3 regions of the Paenibacillus cisolokensis genome follow, and region 1 is predicted to be linked to each of the others. Evidence: riboswitches for the same ligand, from Rfam matches in the RefSeq annotation. Region 1 holds a riboswitch; each other region holds the start of a gene.

Region 1 (7,508 bases):
GCGTCGATCGTCACCGGCTTCAGCACATAGGCGAGCTGAGGAGACGTTCGGCCCGCGGTATTGCGGATCAGCTTGTAGACAAGCTCCGGGCTTGCGGCGGCCCGCAGCTTCGCAATCGCCTGCTCCGAATTCAGAACCGTTCCGGCCTTCTCGAACCGGACCGACTTCTCCCACTGCAGACGATACGAACGGACATGGCCTTCGCCGTCGACTTCAATATCGATAAAGTTCTCGACATACGGCAGATCGTTCACGATCCGGTTGTACCGGAACCGGTAAACGACATCGCCGTTCAGCGGCGGTTTCAACTGCTGGCCGTAGTAAGGATCGAGTTCGATCTGGCCGACCAGCGCAGGCGCAATGGATTGAATGAATGACATCGCCAGTTGCTGCGCTTCCGTACGGTCGACTTCGGGCGGATAGGACGGCGGTGCCGCTCCGGGATCATAATTGTCCGAGGAGAAAGACACCAGCGTGCTTTCGTCAGCGTTGATGCCGGCCTGAATGGAGGCAATCTGCTTGCCGTCCTTCTTCTTCACAAAATACAGATTCCAGACGTTGAAGCCTTCGCCGTTCGGATCAAACATCTGCTTGCCGTAGTTGGCACTTTGCAGCTTGTAATCGTCCGGAATATGTACCAGTTTGCGGGCGAGCGCTTCCGCCTGTGCCTTGGACATGGCGGCGACCGCCTGGGACGCCGACGCTTCCGGCGATGACGGTTCTTCGGCCCTCGAGCTTCCCTGCGCGGAAGATGCCGCCTTCTCCGCATAAGCCCCTGCCGGCACCGCGCTAGCCAGCAGCGCGGCGGATACGGTTACGGCCAACCACTTGCGACTTGATCTCACCGAAATATTCCCCTTTACGAAACGAATGGCTTGCTATTCTTCATTAACGAAAACTTGTTGCCAAAAGTTGCATCGCCCGTTTCCAATCCGCAAAAAAAGCCCTTTCGTCCCCTGATCAGGAACGAAAGGGCTGTCTTGCCGCGCCGTGAGTGTTCAAGCTTTACAGTTGGCTTTGAATTTTCGATTTCAGCGTTTCTTTGCTTTGAACGCCGACCATTTTGTCAACCGGCTGTCCGTCTTTGAACAGAATGAGCGTCGGAATGCTCATTACGCCGTATTGCGAAGCGATCTCCGGCTCTTCGTCCACGTTGACTTTGGCGACAACGGCTTTGCCTTCCATTTCGGTTGCGAGCTCCTCTACGATCGGAAGCTGCATTTTGCAAGGGCCGCACCAGGGAGCCCAGAAGTCGACGATGGAAACGCCGTTTTCGATGCTTTTCGCAAAATTGTCTTTCGTCAATGCCACTGCCATCTTACATCATCCTCTCCTAAAAATGTGGGTTGAGATGGAAACACCGCCACATCGCTTATTTCGGCTCGCATTCGCGAATCTGCGCCAGCACATCGGCAATCGTAATGCCGGCAAAGTAGCTTTCCAGCCGCTGCTCAGCGGCACAGAAAATGCCGTACATCACTTCCTTCATGTTGGAGCCGACAATGCAGTCCGCATCGGGATTGCCTGAACACCAGTTGGGCATGAGCGAACCGATCGCGATCACGCGGTAAATATCTTTCAGCGTTACCTCGGCAGGTTGTGCGGTCAGCCAATAGCCGCCTCCCGAGCCTTCGCGCGTATCGACATAGCCGCCACGGCGCAAACAGCTCATCACTTTGCGAACGCGGGCCGGGTGGGTTCCGACATTGACTGCGATCGTTTCACTGGTTGCCATCCTTTCCGGCAAATATGCCAGCAAAACGAGACTGTGGACGGCAATCGTAAATTCGCTGTTCATTCGTGAACGGCACCCCGCTTTGTACTGTAATAATATCAGTTACAGTTAGCGATGTCAAACGAAATGTGCTGAAATGCTCATTACCCATTATGTGATAAAGAAACCGCCGGTATTCCGGCGGCTCAAGCGAACAGCGATACAACGAACCGTGAGCTATAAAAAATAAATTAGAACAGAAACTCGTCGGGATCCGGACCGAACCGTTTGTCCTGATTCAGTCCGTCAATAGCCTCCATTTCCGCGTCGCTCAACTGGAAGTCGAACACGTCGGCATTTTCCTTGATGCGGTGCTCGTGAACCGATTTCGGAATCGTGACAACGCCATGCTGAAGATCCCAGCGAAGGACGATCTGGGCCGGCGTTTTGCCGTACTTATCCCCCAGTTCCTTGAGCAGCGGAATGTCCAGGTTCCCTTGCATCAGCGGACTCCATGCTTCCAGCTGGATGCTGTGTTTGCGGCAGAAGTTCAGCAGCTCTTTCTGGGTGAGCAGCGGGTGGAATTCGACCTGGTTGACCATCGGCTTGATATTGCAGCTGCCCATCAGCTCTTCCAGGTGGTGAACCTTGAAGTTGCTGACGCCGATCGCCCGCACTTTCCCGTCATTGTAGAGCGTCTCGAGGGCGCGGTACGTCTCCTTGAATTTATCCTTGCCCGGCCAGTGAACCAGATACAGGTCGATGACGTCCAGGCCGAGAAGCTCGCGGCTCTTGTCGAACGCGCGCAGCGTCGAATCGTATCCCTGATCATCGTTCCACACTTTGGTCGTAATGAACAGCTCGTTCCGGTTCACGCCGCTCTCGGCAATAGCCCGGCCTACGCTCTCTTCGTTTTTGTATATCGCCGCGGTATCAATTGCCCGGTAACCGTTACGGATCGCAGCCGTAACCGCATCGACTGTCTCCTGCCCATTTTGCGTCTTCCATACGCCAAGGCCGAGCCAAGGCATACGCACGCCATTATGTAGTACGGTCGCTTCAGCTATCGAAGTTGGGAATGGCATCGATAAAATCCCTCCTGCTTGATCAAAATGGTATTTCAAAAAAATGACTACTTTTACATCTTACCACCATAACCGGTCAATAAAAAGTCCGCAGCCGATATCCGGTCCGCCGTTTTCGTCAGAACAGGCTCAGCTGGCCTGAAGGCTCCGGCGGTTCAAGGCCGAGCAAACGGGACATTTCACGCGCATTATCGGCCGCGTCGCCTCCGGAATTATTGTTGAACAGGACGCAAATTTGTTGCGATTGCCGCTCGAGCCGGCGAAGCCGTTCCGCCCATTCGGCCAGTTCCTCCGTGCGGTAGCGGTACAAATAGCGCACCTCCCGCCAGTCCGGCCTTCCGCCGGACCGCCAGCCGGCCGCATTGCGGCCGTGAAAACGGACGATCGTCAGGGCCGGGTCGGTCGCTTCTTCCACAATCGGCACCGAGCCTTCCCCCGCCTGCGGTTCGTCGCAAACGCTATGGATCCACCCTTCTTCGCGCATAAACGCAAGCGTACGCTCCCGCATCTGCGGCGCGAACCAGCTTTGATGCCGAAATTCGAGCGCGCACGGAACATCTCCCATTCTCGCCTTCGCCGCCCGCAGCAGGCCGACATGTTCGCGGGTGCAATCGAACCACGGCGGATATTGAAACAGCACCGCTAGCAGTTTTCCCGCCTCGCGCATCGGCGCAAGCGATTCCAGGAATGCCCCGTACATGGCGTCGTCTCCCTCGAAAGGCACACCGCCGCGGGCGTGCCCGGTCATCCCCTGGTAAGCTTTGACGACAAACCGGAAATCCGGCGGCGTCTCGGCCGTCCACTTCTCCATATTGCGAACCGGCTGCACCGCATAGAACGAGCTGTCCACCTCCACCGTCCGGAAAACGCGGCTGTACGCCGCAAGCTTGTGCCGCGCCGATTCCTTGTCGGGGTACAGCGTCGGATGATCCCCCCATCCTGTCAAGCCGATTAAAATCACGTCAAATCCTCCGCATGCCATTTTCTATCCATTGTATCGATCGGATCCCTTCCTTGACAAGCGCTGTCTCTCCTTTTTATAATTAGGTTGCCTAATAAATTGGTTCGGAAATGTTTTAGCACCGAAATAAAGGGGGGGTACATATGAGCGACAGCAAAATCGGCAACAAAATCGTGAAGCAGCTGCTGCAGTCGTTGACGCAATTTAACCGCACGCAGTGGCACCGTTCGCTCCCCGGCTTCAAGCCCAGCGAAATTATGCTGATTCTGGCGATCGGCGAAGGGGCAGAGCATGGAGGACCCGGGTTGAAAGTATCCGAGATCAGCCATATGCTGCGGGTCACTTCGCCGACCGTTACCCAGCTGCTGAAGGAGCTCGAAAGCAAGCGTCTCATCGAACGCTCATCCGACCCGGCCGACAGAAGGGTTGTCCGCATTCGGTTGACGAAGGAAGGCATGCAGATTGCGAATAAAGCGAAACGCAAGCTTCTCCATTCGCTCGAAGGGCTTGTCGAATTTTTAGGAGAGGAGGATAGCAGACGGTTGGCGCAGCTTCTTGACAAAGCGTTTCTCTATTTTGACAAAGGACAGGATCAGTAAGCCAGATAGTCGGCAAAGAAGCAAAGCGAACCTGCACGATTGTATGTAACGGGGTCGCATGACCGGAAATCAAGAAAGAAGGAGGAAATCGGATGGCCAGAACGCACAAGAAATTAACCTTTACCGATTATGTTTTAAAATTCGTGTTCATAACGCTCGGCGCAGTCTTGATGGCGGTAGCGCTGGAGTTGTTCCTCGTTCCGAATCATATTATTGACGGGGGCATCGCCGGGGTATCGATCATCTTGTCCAAGCTGACGGACCTGCCGCTGGGCGTATATTTGTTCTTTATCAACCTGCCGTTTTTGCTCCTCGGTTTCAAGCAAATCGGGCGGACGTTCGCATTCTCCACGTTGTACGGCATCGGCATCATGTCGCTGACGACCGTGCTGCTTCACCATACGGAGCCGTTCACCGAGGATCATCTGCTGGCCGTCTTGTTCGGCGGGGTCATTCTCGGCGTCGGCGTCGGATTGACGATCCGGTTCGGCGGTTCGCTCGACGGAGCCGAAATCGTGGCGATTCTGATGGCCAAGAAAACCCGGATGCCGGTCGGTCAGCTGATCATGATCATTAACGTCGTTATTTTCATTATTGCCGGGTTCGTGTTCGGATGGGATTCGGCGATGTATTCGATCTTTACTTACTATATCGCGTTCAAATTGATCGATATCGTCGTCGAAGGATTGAACGAGTCCAAGTCGGTTACCATAATTTCAAGCGAATACGAGGAAATTTCTCAGGCGATCATCGACCGCCTCGGCCGCAGCACCACATTCATACAAGCAAGAGGGGGATACAGCAAAGAAGATACGCAAATGATCTATTGCGTCGTTACCCGCCTCGAAGTGGCCAAGCTGAAAGCGATCGTGCAGGATATCGACAGCAAGGCCTTCATCGCTATCGAGCATGTCGCCGACGTTATGGGCGGCAACTTCCAGAAAAGCGCGATCCACTGAGGCAGCCGCCGGTTCTCAATCGCTGATCAGCGCGCTTTCCAGATCGCGGTCAAAATGCACCAGCTCCATCATGCCGCCCGTATCGATGGCGATATCCGATTGGATGGATGTTACGGTGCATCCGGTCAGTTCCTCAAGCTGCTCTTTCAGCCGGAGCTGGAACGGATAGCGCACCGTCCCGTCCCGCCGCGAGCATGAAGTTGCCGTCTCGCCGACGGCCAGCGCCCTGCTCGCGGCAGGTCTGTGATCGGCAATGATGACTAGATGATTGCGGATAATACGGGCGTCGACGCCTTCCGGCACAAAGCCCGACCGTTCCCGTATGCAGCGACGGTACAACTCTTCGATTCTGGCGCTCAGTCTGTCCAGCATCTTCAACTCCTCCTTCTGTTCGGCATTCGGCACGATATCCCCCTTGTCCGTACGACGACAAAAAACCCGAGGCAGAGAAACTCTGCGCACGGGCTTATCGTCAATCGGCAAATGAGCCGGTCGCTACTAAGCGCGATCGCGGTTCTCTCAATCGGCTTACGAGGTTAGCTGTCGGATTCGGGCTTGAGAGTGCCCTACCTTCCGCGCTGCGCGCAGGAAGGATTCACCCCGGGAAACCGCCGCGGCGACGCGGACGGATTCGATGGTTCCCCCGTTTCCCTGTTCAGGGAATTCAGCATATGCAGTTGTATGAAAATTCAGAAAAGTAAGGGTGCCCCTGATTATAACCGATTTCATCGAAAATATCAAATCGGCGGACACCAACCGCATAATCCATTATATGCCGAAACGACAGCAAACGTGACAAACAAGCATTAACCTGCCTTTTCCAACCGCTCGTAAAATATAATCCGGTTGCCGGAAGGATCGATAACCGTCACTTCCCGCGAATGCCAGGGCGCAGTTTCGATCCCGGGACGCGCATAGCGCCAAAACGTTCTTTATTTTCACGATGCTTTAGGAGAGTCGAACGAGCTGACCGGTAACTTTCCTGTCATGTTTTCCGGGGCAAGCCGAATAGAATGTGGCGAGAGCAAAAACAGTCCGTTATCCATTCTGTTCAAGGTGGTGTAGGGTTCGCATGCTCGTATTGTGGATTATTGTAGCCGTTGTCGTCATCGGCCTGATCGTCTGGCTTATCGCCAGAACAAGCGGAGGTTGGGTATCCATTCGCACCGAGACAGGCGCAAGGACCGAGAAGCTGTACAGCCTGCAGGCTCACCTGAAAGAAAGCGGCATCAAAACCCGGATTTCCGGCGAAGGGCAGCAACTGATGCAGCTCCATGTTCCGAAGAAATCGGCGGAACAGGCCAAATCGCTGATTGAAGAGTTCGAAGCGCAGTTGAAATAATGTACGCCTCCGCCATCGCCTCATTCAAGCGTCCCGCCGGATGCCGGCGGGACGCTGCTCTCTTTATGCAATGCGGGCAAAGTCGCCCCTTCTCGTCGATCAGCTTAATCGGCTCCTACCATCCTGAGCCCGATGACGCCTCCTATAATCATGGCGATAAACAGCACCTTGCGCCAATCCTTCGACTCCTTGAACAGCACCATACCGAGCAGCACGCTGCCGGCGGCGCCAATGCCGGTCCATACGCCATATGCCGTACTGATCGGAATGTCGACCATCGCCTTGGACAGCAGAGAGAAGCTGAGCCCGCCGAAAATGATCGTGCCGACCGTCCCCTTCCATTTGGTAAACCCGTCGGACAGCTTCAAGAACGTCACCATCCCGACTTCCCCCAAACCGGATAAAAATAAAATGAACCAAGCCATAACGCCACCCCCTTGTTCGTAAAATCAATGTACGCCCTCGTACGGCCAGAAACCGTCCACGCCTCCGTCACCCTTGCTCGTGTCCCGCCTCGGCTTTGTCGCCGGAGATCATCTTCAGTCCGACAATGCCGCCGATGAGCAGCGCGATGAAGAATAGTTTGGGCCAATCCGCCGACTCTTGCATAAAGAGGATGCCGACCAGCACCGTACCCGCCGTGCCGATGCCGGTAAAAACGGCATAAGCCGTACCGATTTCAATCCTCTTGAGCGATTTTGCAAACAGCACAAAGCTTGCAACCAGCCCGATAACCGTCAACACGCCGGGCACAGGCCGGGTGAAGCCTTCGGACAGTTTGAGCCCGAATGCCCAGACCACTTCCATCAGACCGGCCAGCAGCAAATAGATCCATGCCATCGAATCGT
Region 2 (7,508 bases), on a different contig from region 1:
CAAATCGGCGCGATGCCTCAGTGCGGTAAATAGTTAATGCGGACCTGGCCTTCGTCATTGCACACGGTTACTTCCACCGATTCAGTCAAAATATCCGCGTAGCTGTATGAGACTCGCTTAAATGCATGTTGTTCCTGATCCAGCTTGACGATGAAAACAGATGGGTAGATCTCCTCTAACACACCGGTACGTTCAATGGTCTTGCGTCGACCACCGTTGGCTCGAAGACGGATTTTAGAGCCGACATGAGCTTCCAAGCTGCGTTTGATTTCAGACAGTGCATTTTTAGCCATTGTCCACAACCACCTCTTTCCTTGTCCATTATACCCAAAAAGAGGGGGTTTGTCAATTGAAACAAATAATTATATCAGCATGCATATTTGGTTGTCAACGAAATTTTTATTTATTTTTCCCTCGTTTCCCCGATTCTATGCAGCCCCATATGAGAAAACGACATGTCCTTGGGGCATGTCGTTTTCTTTCTTTTCGCTATCCGTCTAAATGACCGTCGTCAAGGCCATTTTGGGCTTCGGCAATCCGATCCGGTGCCGGCCCATCGTCTCGATGCCTCCGACGCCGTCTATCCCGCTGATCGTGCCATGGATCACTTCGGATAAATCGATCGTATCCTTGATCGAGGTGTAACTGGCTTTAATGGCAATATAAACCGGATCGAGCGCGTGAATCAAAATCCGTCCCGGTGAACTGGCGAAATTCGCCCCAGCTTGAATAAGGGCTTCGAAATGCGACTGGCATGCCCCGGCGATGACGACGAGGCCGTCCAATGTCTTTTCATACTCGCGCGCAATTTTCACGGCATTTACAAAATTAAGGGAGTTTTTGTAGCTGTTGATATTATGCAGCTCATTGGGCAGCCGGTTTTTCAATACGCCGTCATGTCCTGTAATGACGACGATGTCGGGCTTCACTTGCGGAAGCAGACGATGCAATAAATGGGGCATTTGCGATTCGTGAATATGGACCCCATAAGCCGGAACGCGCATTTGCGTGTACAGCTGCATGCTTTTTTTCATGTAATTGCCGTCTCCGTCCAAATGCAGCACTTTGCCGGGCATTTCGAAATAAGGCTGATTTTTTTGCGCCAGCCGGATGCTGATATCGGTTTGCACGTTTTGTTGTTCGCGCTGTTCGTAGATCCGGCGCAACGATTCGTTTACTTTAACGCGGACTTCTTGCGCCGCACGGGTTTGCTCGGGATTTTGGACGACCGACAGGTCGGGAATCGGCGCGTCTGCAAGCAAACGGTAATCTGTGCCTTTCAGGATCGCAAGCTCCTCGATCGGTTCGATGGATTCAACACGGAACAGCACGTCACCGCCGTACGATTTACGGACGACCAGGTCCCCTTGGTTCATGGGCCATCACCTCTTCGTCTATCCTATGGGCGGACAGAAGCAAAGGTGACTGCGGAACGCCGGCAAGGCAATCCGGCATTGGTTCGGACGGCAGCGGCACCCGGGACGATCGTCATCCACCCGTTACCGGTTGACTCCCGCCTTATAGCATACGTTGCAGACTGCGGCGAACTCCTCCAGCGTTAATGTCTCTCCTCTGCGCGACGGATCGATGCCGGCTTCCGCAATCAGCCGCACAACCTCTTCCCGCCGGTCCTTGCCCGCCCACGCGGCCAAATTGTTGGCCAGCGTTTTGCGCCGCTGGGCAAAAGCGGCCTGCACAACGCGAAAAAAGTACGCTTCGTCGGCGGTCTCCACCGGGGGCCGATCCCGCAGCGTCAGCTTGATTACGCTGGAATCGACGTTAGGCTGGGGAATAAATACGGTATGCGGCACCGTACATACAAGCTCCGGCCTGGTGTAATATTGTACGGCGACGCTCAGACTCCCGTAAGCCTTGCTGCCGGGAACAGCCGCCATCCGCTCCGCGACTTCCTTCTGAATCATCACGACGATATGATCAAGCGGCAGCCGTTCTTCCAGCAGCTTCATCAAGATCGGAGTCGTAATATAATAAGGCAAATTGGCGACCACACTGATGCCGGTCATCCCGGTAAATTGCTCCTCCATCAATTGCCGCAAGTCAAGACGAAGCACGTCGCCGTGTATAATGCTTACATTCGGCTCTGCGCCAAGCACTTCCTGCAATATAGGCAACAGCCGGCTATCGATTTCCACCGCCGCCACTTTGCCGGCGCTGTGGGCAAGCCATTGCGTCAGCGCGCCGATGCCGGGACCGATCTCCAGAGCCCCTTTGGTCTTGTCCAACTCCGCCGCGTCGACAATTTTTCGCAAAATATTTTGATCGATCAGAAAGTTTTGGCCGAGACTTTTTTTGAAGGAAAAACCGTGCTTTGCAATAATATCGCGCGTCCGTTTCGGTGTGGCGACTTCTGCGGCCTGCCGCATATCGCCCGCCCGATCGTTTGTCATTTCGTCTCCTCCCGTCCTCGCTCCAGCTCTCTCAGCGCGTCATGAAATTCATCCCGCCCGATTCGGAAGCTGACGCAGCGCTTGTAGAACTGCTTGCCATTCGCATACCCGATCCCCAATATACGGCCCATCTGAAGACGTCTGGACGCCGCATCCGGATGAACGACCAGTCCCGCCTCGACCAAATCTTCCCAGTTTACGATATCGGACGGAACCGCATCGGCCGAAGCTTCCGTACGGACGTTGGCGAGCGCGCGGCATATCGCTTCGGGGGAGGCGTTTTCGACGCCGATATCTCCTTTATACAAGGCTTCCTCCTGCGGCAGGAAAGCATGCTTGCAGCCGGGCACGCGGCGGGACACGATGCGCCGTATCCGTTCGCCGGCATGATCGGGATCGGTAAAAATAATAACGCCTCTCCGCTCCTTCGCCAGCGCAATCCGGCGCAATACGTCTTCGCCGACGGCTGAGCCGTTCGTTTCGATCGTATCAGCTTCCACAGCGCGTTTCACGGCTGCCGTATCGTCCTTTCCTTCCACCACAATTATTTCTTGAATCATGCAACTTTTCGACTCCCTTATACGTCGTCATTAATGAGAGGACACATTCGGACATACATGCAAAAAGAAGAGGCTGCGCCTCTTCTTATCATGGCATATTTGCTGTACGATTACGATATGAATAAATCACGATGGTGCGATCAGTTTGAAGACGGTTTGTTCGGACCGAGCACATAGACGGTATAGCCGTGCTTGCGCCCGAATTTGGTGGCGTACGATTCGCTGTCGAAATAAACGTCGATTTTGTTTCCTTTAATCGCGCCGCCCGTATCTTCCGCGCGTCTGAGGCCGATCCCTTCGATGTATACCCACCAGCCCAGCGGAATGACATTCGGATCGACCGCAATCGTGCGGCCTTCCTGAACGCGCGTGCCGGAAGCGGTAATGCCGTATTCCGGATGGTTTTCGCTTTTGCCGGTAGATTCGACGCCGGCGGAGTAAGCGGTAAGCGTTACATTCTTCAGCGTTTTCTTAGGTTTGAACGTCAATCCGGCCTTCGATACGGCCGCCGTGCCGACCGATCCGGTATTACTGAGCAATGTGACTTTCGGCTCCGGGTTTTTCGTGCCGATTGCGACGACTTGGCTCACGCTCGGCTTCTGCACCGTTTTGGTCACGAGACGGTGCGACACGAGCATGCCGTTTTGGAATATTTTTTCGTATTTCCGGACGACGACTCCGTTCTTGCCGGTACGAACGACCTTCTGCTTCCCTTTCTCCAGGGTAGGGTCTTCTTTCCTGACGACCTGGTACGGAATTTCTTGCTCCTGCTTGGTTATATGTTTATCGATTCGAACGACGTGCACCTTCATGTTCGATTGCAGCTCGGTATCGAGAGAAGGGAACACTTTATCCTGCTCGCGAACTTCTATATTCATCTCCTGGATCAGAGACCCGACCGTTTTTTCAGTCGTAAATATGGTCGATTCCTTGCTGCCGTTCTTCAGTTTGACGGGAATGGCTTTTTCGATTTCAATCCGGTCGCCGTCTTTCACCGCTCCGTTGAGCGGCATGGACACCTTATCGTACGGTCCGATCGTGATGGACTGCTCCTCCAGCAGCTCCTGCAATACCCACTGCTTCGTCTTTACAACGGATTCCTGTCCATCCAGAACGACAGATACGCTTCGATTGGCCGATCCGTATAACAATACCAACAACATGAAAGCCATAGCGATTGAAATAATGACGCTGAGAAGAATCAAACGCAAGTTTTCATGCTTCCATCGCATTGCGAAAGACATGCTGGATGATCGTTTACCATGGGTGTTTTTCGAAAATACGCCCACTTCTTCGGTCCTCCTTCATAGCCCCGCCGCCTAAGTACATGCATGATACCTTGACGTGACTATTGTGTTGTCGCGTGACCAGGCACGCATTCCAGTCCTCCTCTCGTCACCTCCATGATTAACCCTATGTCGACGGTTTACACATTATTCAAAAAGAAAAAGAAGCCGTCGACAGAGGATCTGTTTCGTGGCTTCCCGGGTGCTGCCGTTAATCATGGAATGTGGATGCACGAGATTGATCTCTCTTGGAACGCTTGCGAGGTTAGCTGTCGGGTTCGGGCAAGAGAGTCGCCCTATCAACGGCGCCTTCATCCGCGGACTTCGGGCCGTTCAATTCACCCCAAAATAGTTTGGTACGCGATGACAATCGATGCCGATCGTCCCGCTGTTGGTTCCCCCGCTCTTCCTGCCGGAAGATTAAGCGAAAACAATATTTGTGAACTGGAAATCCAATACAACGCTTAAGCTCTGTGATAGATGATACTCTGTAGTCCACCACATTGTAAAGATGCGATTAAACACGATATTCATGATTTTTCAGGAAAAACATCGGAAATATCGGCGAATTCATCAAACAAATTCAGTTTTTTCGCCCTCTATCTGCTTTGATCTCTTTATCTGTTCGTTTTTCGTTCAAGCCGAAAACAGCGATTGGCATTTTCCATCGTAATTTTCATAATTTCTTCCACACTTTTTCCTGTTATTACCGCCGCCGCCTCGGCTACGTATTTCACATAAGCCGACTCGTTTCGCTTCCCTCGGAAAGGTTCGGGCGCCAGATATGGGGCATCGGTTTCAATCAATAACCGGTCAAGCGGCACCTTGGCCAGCACCTCTTTGGGCACTCTCGCGTTTTTGAACGTGACAGGCCCTCCGAAGGAAATATAAAAGCCCATGTCGAGGCATCGTTTGGCCGTTTCCCAGCTGCCGGAGAAGCAGTGCATGATGCCTCCCACTTCGCTTGCTTTCTCTTCCTGCAAAATGTTCACGACATCTTCATGCGCGTCCCGGTTATGAATGATGATCGGCTTGCCGATCCGGCGGGCAAGCGCAATCTGTTCGCGGAATACGCGATGCTGCACTTCTTTCGGCGATGTGTCCCAATGATAATCAAGCCCGATTTCGCCGACGGCCACCACCTTCGGATGCGCGCACAGTTCTTCGATCCACTGCAAATCATCAGGTTTCATGTCGATGCTGTCGACCGGATGCCAGCCGACGGCGGCATAAATAAAATCATATCGTTCCGCAAGCGCGATGGTGGTCGGAATGGTCTCCCGGTTAAAACCGATATTGACCAACCGTTCTACGCCGGCTTCTCTTGCCCGTTTAATGACATCTTCCCGATCCCCGTCGAAACGAGGGGAGTCCAAATGCGTATGGGTGTCGAACAATCCAGTCATGATGCGTTCAAATCTCCTTTTCGTTCGTCAATGAAAACCATTTTTTGATTTCAGGCGACAAGCGGTCGGCCGCTTCCCGCAGCAAATCTTCGGGATAATACAGGTGATAGCGGCCGCGCTGAATGCCCGTTATCGAATGGATGATGTCGGATTGCGACGATATTTCCGACAATTTTCCATGCTTGTCCACCAGCAGTATCGGCGGTTTGTCCCTTTTGCCGCCCGTATCCCCCGGACCCGGCCGGTATACGTCATACGGCAAATCGGACGGGTAATCGACCTCCAGATGATACTCGGGTTCAAGCCCCGCCGCTAAGAATTGCCGTTTCATTTCCGCCAGCATCGTTTCATTCGCTTCGTCAACAGTTATATATTTGTACAACTTGCGATTCAAAAACCGGCGGCACAAATCGGACAACAGCCAGTCCCGTTCGGCGGTCCACTCACTGAACGCCGTCTGGACGAGCGCTTCGTCCAAACGCAAATAGTCTTCGACGGTAAGTGTACCATTAATCAGCTTGAGCAGCGAACGGTTCATCCAGCCAAATCGGTACCCACCCCCATAAAGCTCTTTGGCTCTGCGAAAAATTTGTCTAAGAATAATTTCCGAGCTGCGGGTTACCGGGTGAAAATAAACTTGCCAGTACATTTGATACCGGCTCATCAAATAATCTTCCACGGCATGCATGCCGCTGTCCTTCACTACGATCCGGTCGCGGTAAGGGCGCAGAACGCGCAATATGCGATCCAGGTCGAAAGTCCCATAATTGACGCCGGTATAATACGCGTCCCGGAGCAAGTAGTCCATTCTGTCCGCATCCATTTGACTGGACACGAGGCTGACTACAATCGGGTGATGATAGGTTTTCCGAATTACGGAAGCGACCCGTTCCGGGAAATCGGCCGACACTTCTGACAGGACCCGGTGAATTTCGGTGTCGTCAAGCAAAATGCGGCAAGTCCACTCTTCGTGATCCATGTCGAACACTTGCTCGATGGAATGGGAGAACGGGCCGTGCCCGACATCATGCAGCAGAGCGGCACAAAGCGCGACGAGCTTCTCGCCGGTCGGCCAATCCGGGTAGCCGTTGCGCTCGAATTGCGATATGATTCTGCGCGTAATTTCATATACGCCGAGCGAATGCGAGAACCGGCTGTGCTCCGCGCCGTGGAATGTCAGATATGAAGTTCCGAGCTGCCGGATACGCCGAAGACGTTGGAATTCCCTGGTATTAATTAAATTCCAGATAAGCGAATCCTGTACATAAATGTACTTGTGAACCGGGTCTTTAAATACTTTTTCTTCTGCCAGAGCATGCTGCATGGGTTAACACCCCTTCCCGCGTTTTTCGACATTATTTGTCGACTTATACTGTCGAATTATGTCGTTTATGAAAGTATTTTTGTCGAGAATTTCTGTATTTTACTCTTCATTTCCCATTCCAAAAGTCTTGAAAATCCCGTTATTTCAAGGAAAAAACCATGTTGACTATTTTGGGAATGGTTGGTATTATAGTGTTTAGAAAAAAGTAAAACTATGTCGAAAACTGACGAATTAGTGGAGAGGGGACACGATAGAATGATGAAATCAACAGGAATTGTCCGCAAAGTCGACGAGCTCGGACGCGTCGTCATCCCGATCGAACTGCGTCGTACGCTTGGCATCGGCGAAAAGGACGCCCTTGAAATTTACGTAGACGGCGAACGCATTATGCTGAAGAAATATGAGCCCGCATGCATATTCTGCGGCAATGCTGAAAATGTAACCTATTTCAAAGGAAAAATAGTCTGCAATATTTGCTTGTCGGAAATGCCTTCTCCTGTGACAAAATAAGAATTATAGGTTAT
Region 3 (7,508 bases), on a different contig from region 1:
ATATGAGGGAACTCGTGGGGGAATGCGAGGTCTGCCGCAAAGAAATTTACTGCGAGGACGGATTTCTGAACGGCAGACTCGATGAAGGCGGACGGCTCACATGCTTTGCATGCGCGGAAGCGCCAGCCGCACCGGACGCGCCGGACGCGCCGGACGACCCGAACGTACGGTGAGCCGAACGCGCCGAACATACCGGACACATCGGACGACCCGAACGTACGGTGAGCCGAACGCGCCGAACATACCGGACACATCGGATGATCCGAACGCACAGACGCACCAGGCGCACCGGCCGCATCGAACGCACGGGACGCACCGGACGACCCGAACGTACAGTGAGCCGAAACAAAGTGGTTGTCCCTAATGTTCATGGTCCGTTTGTCAGCATAGTGTGCGAGGGAGTATTCGTGAAGTTTCTCCGGCTCAAAACCAATACTGCAAAAGTGCAGCTTTTTCCCCCTATTGACAGCTCGGACGCTTAAATTCCTGCGATAATACAGTATTTTTGGTCTCCAAGCGACATGTAAGGCGGAAGTGATCAAAAAATCCTGCACTTTCGCAGTAATTTGAGCCAAAGACATCTGTCAGGGGCAAAAATCCTGCACTTTTGCAGTATTCACCGCTCTTCGGCTGTTACCGGCGGCCCCTGCCCCGTCGGAATGGGGGCGCTCGGCTATCGCCAGTGACATCGGTCTGCTGGCATAGCCATCTTAGGCTACCACCGGTGACATCGCGGCCCGCTGGCATAGCTATCCTTGGCTATCGCCGGTAACATCAGCCCGCTGGCATAGCCATCTTGGGCTACCACCGGTGACATCGCGGCCCGCTGGAGCGGCCCAACAGCAACATTGTCGCGGCGGCCACTCTTCCGCCTCAATGTCCGGTGGCGGACAAGACAGACCGCTATAAGACAAAAAAAGAAGGGGCGATCCCTAGGTCATTCAAGACCTTTTGAGACAGCCCCTGTGGAAATTCAATTATGACGACGTACCTTCTGGCTTCGTACCTTCTGGCTTCGTACCTTCTGGCTTCGTACCTTCCGGCTTCGCACCTTCCAGCATGCGCTGAATAAAGAGCAGCGCCTTGTCCGGATGCTTGGCGTCGGCGCGAATGGCGGCTATCATCTCTTTGGAGACGACCGGTATACTTTTGACGAGCGGACTGCCGCTAATATCGATGCCGTAAATATGATCGGTGGTGTCTTCCGAGGAGCGCGTTTTGAGCGCCGCCGCTTCCGAAGGGAGCAGCGGTTTCAACGTTTGCTCGTAGGCTTCGTCCAAAGGCTGGAACAGCTGCTGCCTCGCCAGCTTGGTGAAACTGTTCCGGTCGAGAATATAAACGTCGCTTTTTTCCGTCATCAGCATGACAACCGCCTTCTGCGTCGCGGCGATGTCGAACTCGTTTTTCGGATCGGACGGATCGTAGGTAATCTGCGCGCCGATCCGCTTCCATTCCGGAAAGAAGGAGAGCAGGGCCGCTTCCAGTTCCTCCGTATCCTGATTCTGATTGTTCAAGTAAAAATCCCCGTGAAACATGACCGATACGTCGATCGGCGGCTTCTTCGCTTCTTCCGCTTTTTGCGCCTGCCGCTCCAGGTAGCTGTTGACCGCAAATCCGATCAGAATGACGGCGACCAAAGCCCCGAGCAGGTGGAACTTGTAGTAATGGAAGAAATGGTCCAATTTTTCCGCCGTGCCGGCCATCTTTTTATATTTTCCATATTGAGATTGTTTGAATTGCTCCTGCGCTTTCCGTTCGTCATATTCGATAATGAACTTGTAAGCCCGGTTAACTGCTTCGAAATCGACGGCGTTGCCGCCGGCCTCTTCATGGTCGCGGCGGGCTCCTTGGGCGCGCGCCTGCCGCATGAGCAGGTAGTAGCGTTTCTCCACTTCTTCCTTGGTCGCGTTTTCAGGCAGGCCGAGAGTAGCGTACGCTTGCTTCAGGTCCTCCAATGCTGTCACCTCTTTGTTAAAACTGTCCGGATCTACGTATCCATGAATCCGTTTTCGCCCCGCAACAGGGCGTGTTCTTGGCTGTCATTCGGCGGTGCAAATCTAACTACTAACATTCTATACTCTCTATTACGGCGATACAAGCGAACGGATTCGCAACTGATTTGAGTTTGACAATTCTGAATTATTCAAATATTATAAGTAATAAGCTTAATTTCCGGTTATGGACCGGAAAGCGGGGGAACCAAGTCTTCCGGGGCGAATCGTGCCGCTTCATGCGGCCGTAGGGAACCATCTATCCCGAGCCCGTCAGCTAACCTCGTCAGCTTTGGATGGGTCGAATAATGTATTGGTGCGTATTTGACCCTTTACAGGGTCTTTTTGTTTGAGGAGACCCGTACACACATGCTGTGTAAGGGTCTTTTTTCATTCAAATGAAACAAGAGGAGGGAGAACGAACGATGGCTCAACCGAAGTATATTACCGACATCGATAAATTGACGAACATCCCGGCGGAAGAAAGAGCGAAACTGAAGCGCATTACGGACAAATTTGTTTTTCGGGTCAACGATTACTATCTGGGTCTGATCGACTGGAACGATCCTCACGATCCGATTCGCAAACTTGTCATTCCGAATGAAGGGGAACTGCTGGAATACGGCCGCTGGGATGCGTCAGACGAGGACACCAACTATGTCGTCCCGGGGTGTCAGCACAAGTACAAAACGACCGCGCTGCTCATCGTATCCGAAGTATGCGGCGCTTACTGCCGGTACTGCTTCCGCAAACGGCTGTTCCGCAACGACGTGAAGGAGGCCGTCACCGACGTCGAACCGGGCCTCGCCTATATTTCCGCCCATCCGGAAATCAACAATGTCCTGTTGACCGGGGGAGACAGCCTGATTCTGGGAACGCCGAAGCTGCGGTCGATATTGTTGCGGCTGCGCGATATCGATCATGTGAAAATCATACGGCTCGGCTCCAAAATTCCCGTGTTCAATCCGATGCGGATCTACGAGGACGAAGCGCTGCTCGCGACGATCCGGGAAGTGTCGAGTTCGGACAAAAGAGTGTATGTCATGACGCATGTCAACCATCCGCGCGAAATAACCGAGGAAGCGGTCCGGGCTTTTGCCGCCTTGCACGACGCAGGCGCAGTCGTCGTCAATCAGACGCCGATCCTGAAAGGGATCAACGACGATCCCGAGGTGCTGGGAGAGCTGCTGGATCGATTGTCCTGGGCCGGCGTAACGCCCTATTACTTTTTCGTGAACCGGCCTGTTGCCGGAAACCGCGATTTTGTTCTCCCTCTGGCCGAGGTATACAGCATCGTAGAGAAGGCGAAAGCGAGAACCTCCGGACTCGGCAAACGGGTGCGTCTGTCGATGAGTCATACATCGGGGAAAATCGAAATATTGGCTATCGAAGGAGGAAAGGCTTATTTGAAGTATCATCAATCGCGGGATAACCGTTACGGCCGTTTCATGGTTTTGGACTGTCCCGATGACGCGGCATGGTTCGACGATTTGCCCGGCAACGAAAAGTATTGGCGCAAACCGATTAAAAAAACGGATCGTGTCGTCTCCGTGAACGAATTGCCCGATATGCCGCTCAAAACGTTCAAAAGAGGTTCCGCATCGCGTCAATGGTATGCACGCCGATAAATTTATCGCCGCCATAATGCTTTGCTTATAATCGATGAGAGGCTCCTTCGGATCGGAAATCCGGGGGAGTTTTTATTTTTCGGTCATATAACGGGCGGCCGGAATGCCAAACGTTTTCGAAACCGAAAGGCAGCCAATTCTTGAGCGACGTTCGTTTTTGCGGTATGATATTCTTGTATACAAGAATGCAAGTGCTTGAAGCGCTTAAAAAGAAGAGGCTGGCTGGCAAAATACATCGCGCAGGAGGTGACAGATTCGTGCTGAAGCTTACGCCGCTGCCGCAGCGCCCCGTCCGCAAATCGCTGGGCGACCAGGTGTACGAGACGATTCGCGCCGGCATCGTTTCGCTGCAGCTTGAACCGGGAACGATGATTTACGAGAACGAAGTGGCCGAATTGCTGCAGGTCAGCCGCACACCCGTCCGGGAAGCGATCCGGCTGCTCGTGAGCGAGCGGCTGCTGGATGTGCTGCCGCAGCGGGGAACGAGGATCGCGCCTATATCGCAGCGCAAGGTGGAAGAAGCGAAATTCATCCGCGAGCATCTGGAGCTGGGCGCCTTTCGCCTCGTCGCGAAGCAGTGGCGTGACGGAGACCGCACGGCCGCGGAACGGGCGATTATGGACTTGTTCGACAGACAGCAGGAGGCGGCCGCCGCAGGCGATCCCGCTTTGTTCCTGCAGCTTGACGAAGATTTTCATCGCGTCGTGCTGGAGATGACGGACAATGCGACGCTGCTTCAGGTCATCAACCAGATGCGCGCGCACCTGAACCGCATCCGGTTTCTCGCCATGCGGGAATACCATTACATGGAGCAGACGCTGGAGGAGCACCGCGGCTTGCTGGCCGCCATGCAGGCGGGGGATGAGGAGCTGACCGCATCGAGGCTGAAGCGGCATATCGGGAAGCTGGACCGTGAACTGCCGGAGCTGCGGGCGAAGTATCCGCAGTATTTTGTCGATTGAATCGAGGGGAGATGTGGACGAATGCGCATGGTGTTTCGTTGGTACGGGGAAGGGAACGATACCGTTACGCTGAAGCAAATCAGGCAAATTCCCGGCGTCGAGGGCGTCGTTTGGGCGCTGCATGACGTGCCGGCCGGTGAAGAGTGGCCCATGGACAAAATATTGGAAGTCAAACGGCAGGTAGATCCGTACGGGCTGCATCTGGAAGTGGTTGAAAGCGTTAACGTTCATGAAGATATCAAGCTCGGACTGCCGACGCGCGACCGGTACATCGAAAATTACCAGAGGACGATCGAGAAACTGGCGACCGTCGGCGTCAAGACGATTTGCTACAATTTTATGCCGGTGTTCGACTGGACCCGGACTGAGCTGTTCAAGGAAATGGAGGACGGCTCGACGGCGCTCTTTTTCGAAAAGGCAAAAATCGATAACATGGACCCGATGGAACTCGTACGGCGCATCGCCTCCAATCCGGACCTGACGATGCCCGGCTGGGAGCCGGAGCGGCTCGGCCGTCTCTCCGAGCTGTTCGAAGCGTACAAGGGTGTCACGGAGGAAGACTTGTGGCGCAATTTGCAGTACTTCCTCGAGGCGATTATTCCGGTGGCGGAACGCAGCGGCATCCGAATGGCCATCCATCCGGACGATCCGCCGTGGTCGATTTTCGGATTGCCGCGGATTGTGACGTCGCAGGCCAACATTCGCCGCCTGCTGAAAATGGTCGACCATCCGAACAACGGCGTTACGCTGTGCAGCGGCTCGCTCGGCGCGAATCCGGAGAACGACATCCCGGCGATGGTGCGGGAATTTGCGGACCGGATTCCGTTCGCGCATATTCGCAACGTGCGGGTTTATCCGAATGGCGACTTTATCGAGACGTCCCACCGGAGCTGCGATGGCACCGTCGATATCGCCGAAGTTGTCAGGGCTTATCATGAAATCGGATACACCGGTTATGTCAGGCCGGACCACGGCCGGCATATTTGGGACGAGAAGTGCCGGCCGGGTTACGGTCTGTATGACCGGGCGCTCGGCATTATGTACTTGTGGGGCGCATGGGATGCGCTGGAGCGAAGCAAACGGGGGAATGCGTAAATGACGATACCGATTCACGACAATTTGCGGGGCAGAACGGCCGTCATTACCGGAGGCAGCGGCGTGCTGTGCGCGGCGATGGCGAGGGAGCTCGGGCGGCATGGCGTGAAGGTGGCGATTTTGAACCGGACGGCGGAGAAAGGAGAAGCGGTCGCCGAAGCGATCCGCCAAGCCGGCGGGGAAGCGATCGCGGTCGCCTGCGATGTGCTCGACAAGGAGAGCGTCGTCCGGGCGGAGGCGGTCGTGTCGGAACGGTTCGGTCCGTGCGACATACTCGTGAACGGAGCGGGAGGCAACGATCCGCGAGGCAATACGACGAACGAGACGTTCCGTCCGGAAGATGTGGAAGACGAAGCCGTCGTCAGCTTCTTCGACCTGAGCGTCGAAGGCTTCGGCCGCGTTTTCAACCTGAATTTCCTCGGCACCTTGATCTCGACGCAAGTGTTTGCGCGCAAGATGGTCCGCCGCCCGGGCGCCACCGTCATCAATATGTCGTCGATGAGCTCGTACAGCCCGATGACGAAGGTGCCGGCCTACAGCGCGGCCAAGGCGGCGATCAACAATTTCACGCAATGGATGGCCGTCCATATGGCCGATGCCGGCATCCGGGTCAACGCGATCGCTCCGGGATTTTTCCTGACGGAGCAGAACCGGCGGCTGCTGACGAACGAGGACGGTTCCCTTACGGAGCGATCCCGCAAAATCTTGACGCATACGCCGATGCGCAGATTCGGAGAGCCGGCCGATCTGCTCGGCACGCTCATCTGGCTGGCCGACGACAGCATGTCCGGCTTTATAACCGGCATTACCGTTCCGGTCGACGGCGGATTCATGGCGTATTCGGGCGTGTAGCGCGCAAGGGCCGGGCGGACGGCCCCATCGTCTGGGCCGGATTCGTCGGACACCGGGCGTCAGACTGGCCCGTCAGCCCCGGCCCGTCGGGACACGGCCGTCAGGACCGGTACGCGGCAATCGCCGGCTCGCCAAGGCGGCGGGAAGAATGCCGTTCGATCAAGCGGGTATCGACGGCGATCTTGGTCGCGACCGGGTCGCCCTCCTCGATCGACCGGATGACGAGCTCGACGGCCAGTCTGGCCATCCCTCCTACTCGACATGGACGGTCGTCAGCTCCGGCGTGACGATGACCGATTCCGAAATATTGTCGAAGCCGACGACAGCTCCTGAAGAGCGGCTGCTCGTAATATTCCCGAAGCACGTTGCCCGAATTGACGAACGCCAGAAACTTCAGCGATCTGTTCGCCGACTCGTCGGGCGCCGCCTTCGCTTTGTGAATGTAGCCGCTCTCTCTCTCAATCTGCAATATCCGTTCTCGGTTTTCGGGCCCGATGCCCGGCTTGCCGTTGAGCGCCAGCGACACGGCTGATTTCGATACGCCGGCAAGCTTCGCGATGTCCTCCATTTTCAAGCGATTTTTGTTCCTCGCTTCCATTTTGCTTCATCATTTAAGCGCACATAGCGGGCTTATCTTTTATCCGCTAAACGGGATCTCCGCCTGCCAAAGTCGGCGAAGCCGTTTACGCTTGGTTTAGTAAGTTTAGTTTATACGCAATGGAGCTCCAAAAGCAAGCGTCGATCCGATTTTCCCCAAAAAGTATGGGTTTCATTTACTAAAAATGTTGAGATACCATGGGTCCAGGAAGGTTAATTGGAGATAGTTAAGACCCAGATAAAACGGCGGTTTCGAGCTGGTATAATATGAACTAAACAATTGAACACCCTCCGTTTTCATGTTAAAATGAACCGAAAAGACTAAACTATTTTATTTGAGGTTTAGATGTAAACAAAAGATACCCAAAGTAAAGATGCCCCAC

What was found. A riboswitch is a leader RNA that binds a small molecule or an ion and turns the genes downstream of it on or off. The one in region 1 is predicted to bind cyclic di-AMP.
Region 2: another riboswitch for cyclic di-AMP. It lies ahead of ABEV74_RS14035 (resuscitation-promoting factor); the one in region 1 lies ahead of ABEV74_RS13280 (Na-translocating system protein MpsC family protein).
Region 3: another riboswitch for cyclic di-AMP. It lies ahead of ABEV74_RS04515 (KamA family radical SAM protein); the one in region 1 lies ahead of ABEV74_RS13280 (Na-translocating system protein MpsC family protein).

Annotation. Positions count from the first base shown of each region.
Region 1 is NZ_JBCNFP010000075.1:59,366-66,873, reverse strand. Features, by position in the region: gene ABEV74_RS13315 (S-layer homology domain-containing protein) at 1-845, opposite strand, end outside; gene trxA (thioredoxin) at 1,006-1,317, opposite strand; gene ABEV74_RS13305 (RrF2 family transcriptional regulator) at 1,373-1,798, opposite strand; gene ABEV74_RS13300 (aldo/keto reductase) at 1,966-2,799, opposite strand; gene ABEV74_RS13295 (DUF72 domain-containing protein) at 2,918-3,760, opposite strand; gene ABEV74_RS13290 (MarR family winged helix-turn-helix transcriptional regulator) at 3,904-4,359, shown strand; gene ABEV74_RS13285 (YitT family protein) at 4,452-5,318, shown strand; gene ABEV74_RS13280 (Na-translocating system protein MpsC family protein) at 5,334-5,690, opposite strand; cyclic di-AMP (ydaO/yuaA leader) riboswitch at 5,830-5,998, opposite strand; partial or broken gene ABEV74_RS13275 (glyoxalase superfamily protein) at 6,125-6,229, opposite strand; gene ABEV74_RS13270 (putative signal transducing protein) at 6,391-6,660, shown strand; gene ABEV74_RS13265 (DMT family transporter) at 6,765-7,085, opposite strand; gene ABEV74_RS13260 (DMT family transporter) at 7,153-7,500, opposite strand; gene ABEV74_RS13255 (TetR/AcrR family transcriptional regulator) at 7,508-7,508, opposite strand, start outside.
Region 2 is NZ_JBCNFP010000079.1:18,476-25,983, forward strand. Features, by position in the region: gene veg (biofilm formation stimulator Veg) at 18-293, opposite strand; gene yabG (sporulation peptidase YabG) at 498-1,376, opposite strand; gene rsmA (16S rRNA (adenine(1518)-N(6)/adenine(1519)-N(6))-dimethyltransferase RsmA) at 1,500-2,408, opposite strand; gene rnmV (ribonuclease M5) at 2,405-2,968, opposite strand; gene ABEV74_RS14035 (resuscitation-promoting factor) at 3,109-4,257, opposite strand; cyclic di-AMP (ydaO/yuaA leader) riboswitch at 4,493-4,691, opposite strand; gene ABEV74_RS14040 (TatD family hydrolase) at 4,872-5,660, opposite strand; gene ABEV74_RS14045 (HD domain-containing protein) at 5,668-6,984, opposite strand; gene ABEV74_RS14050 (AbrB/MazE/SpoVT family DNA-binding domain-containing protein) at 7,240-7,494, shown strand.
Region 3 is NZ_JBCNFP010000023.1:49,239-56,746, reverse strand. Features, by position in the region: gene ABEV74_RS04525 (hypothetical protein) at 3-173, shown strand; gene ABEV74_RS04520 (J domain-containing protein) at 978-1,955, opposite strand; cyclic di-AMP (ydaO/yuaA leader) riboswitch at 2,153-2,299, shown strand; gene ABEV74_RS04515 (KamA family radical SAM protein) at 2,417-3,619, shown strand; gene ABEV74_RS04510 (GntR family transcriptional regulator) at 3,877-4,581, shown strand; gene uxuA (mannonate dehydratase) at 4,603-5,676, shown strand; gene ABEV74_RS04500 (SDR family oxidoreductase) at 5,677-6,528, shown strand; gene ABEV74_RS04495 (LacI family DNA-binding transcriptional regulator) at 6,629-7,096, opposite strand.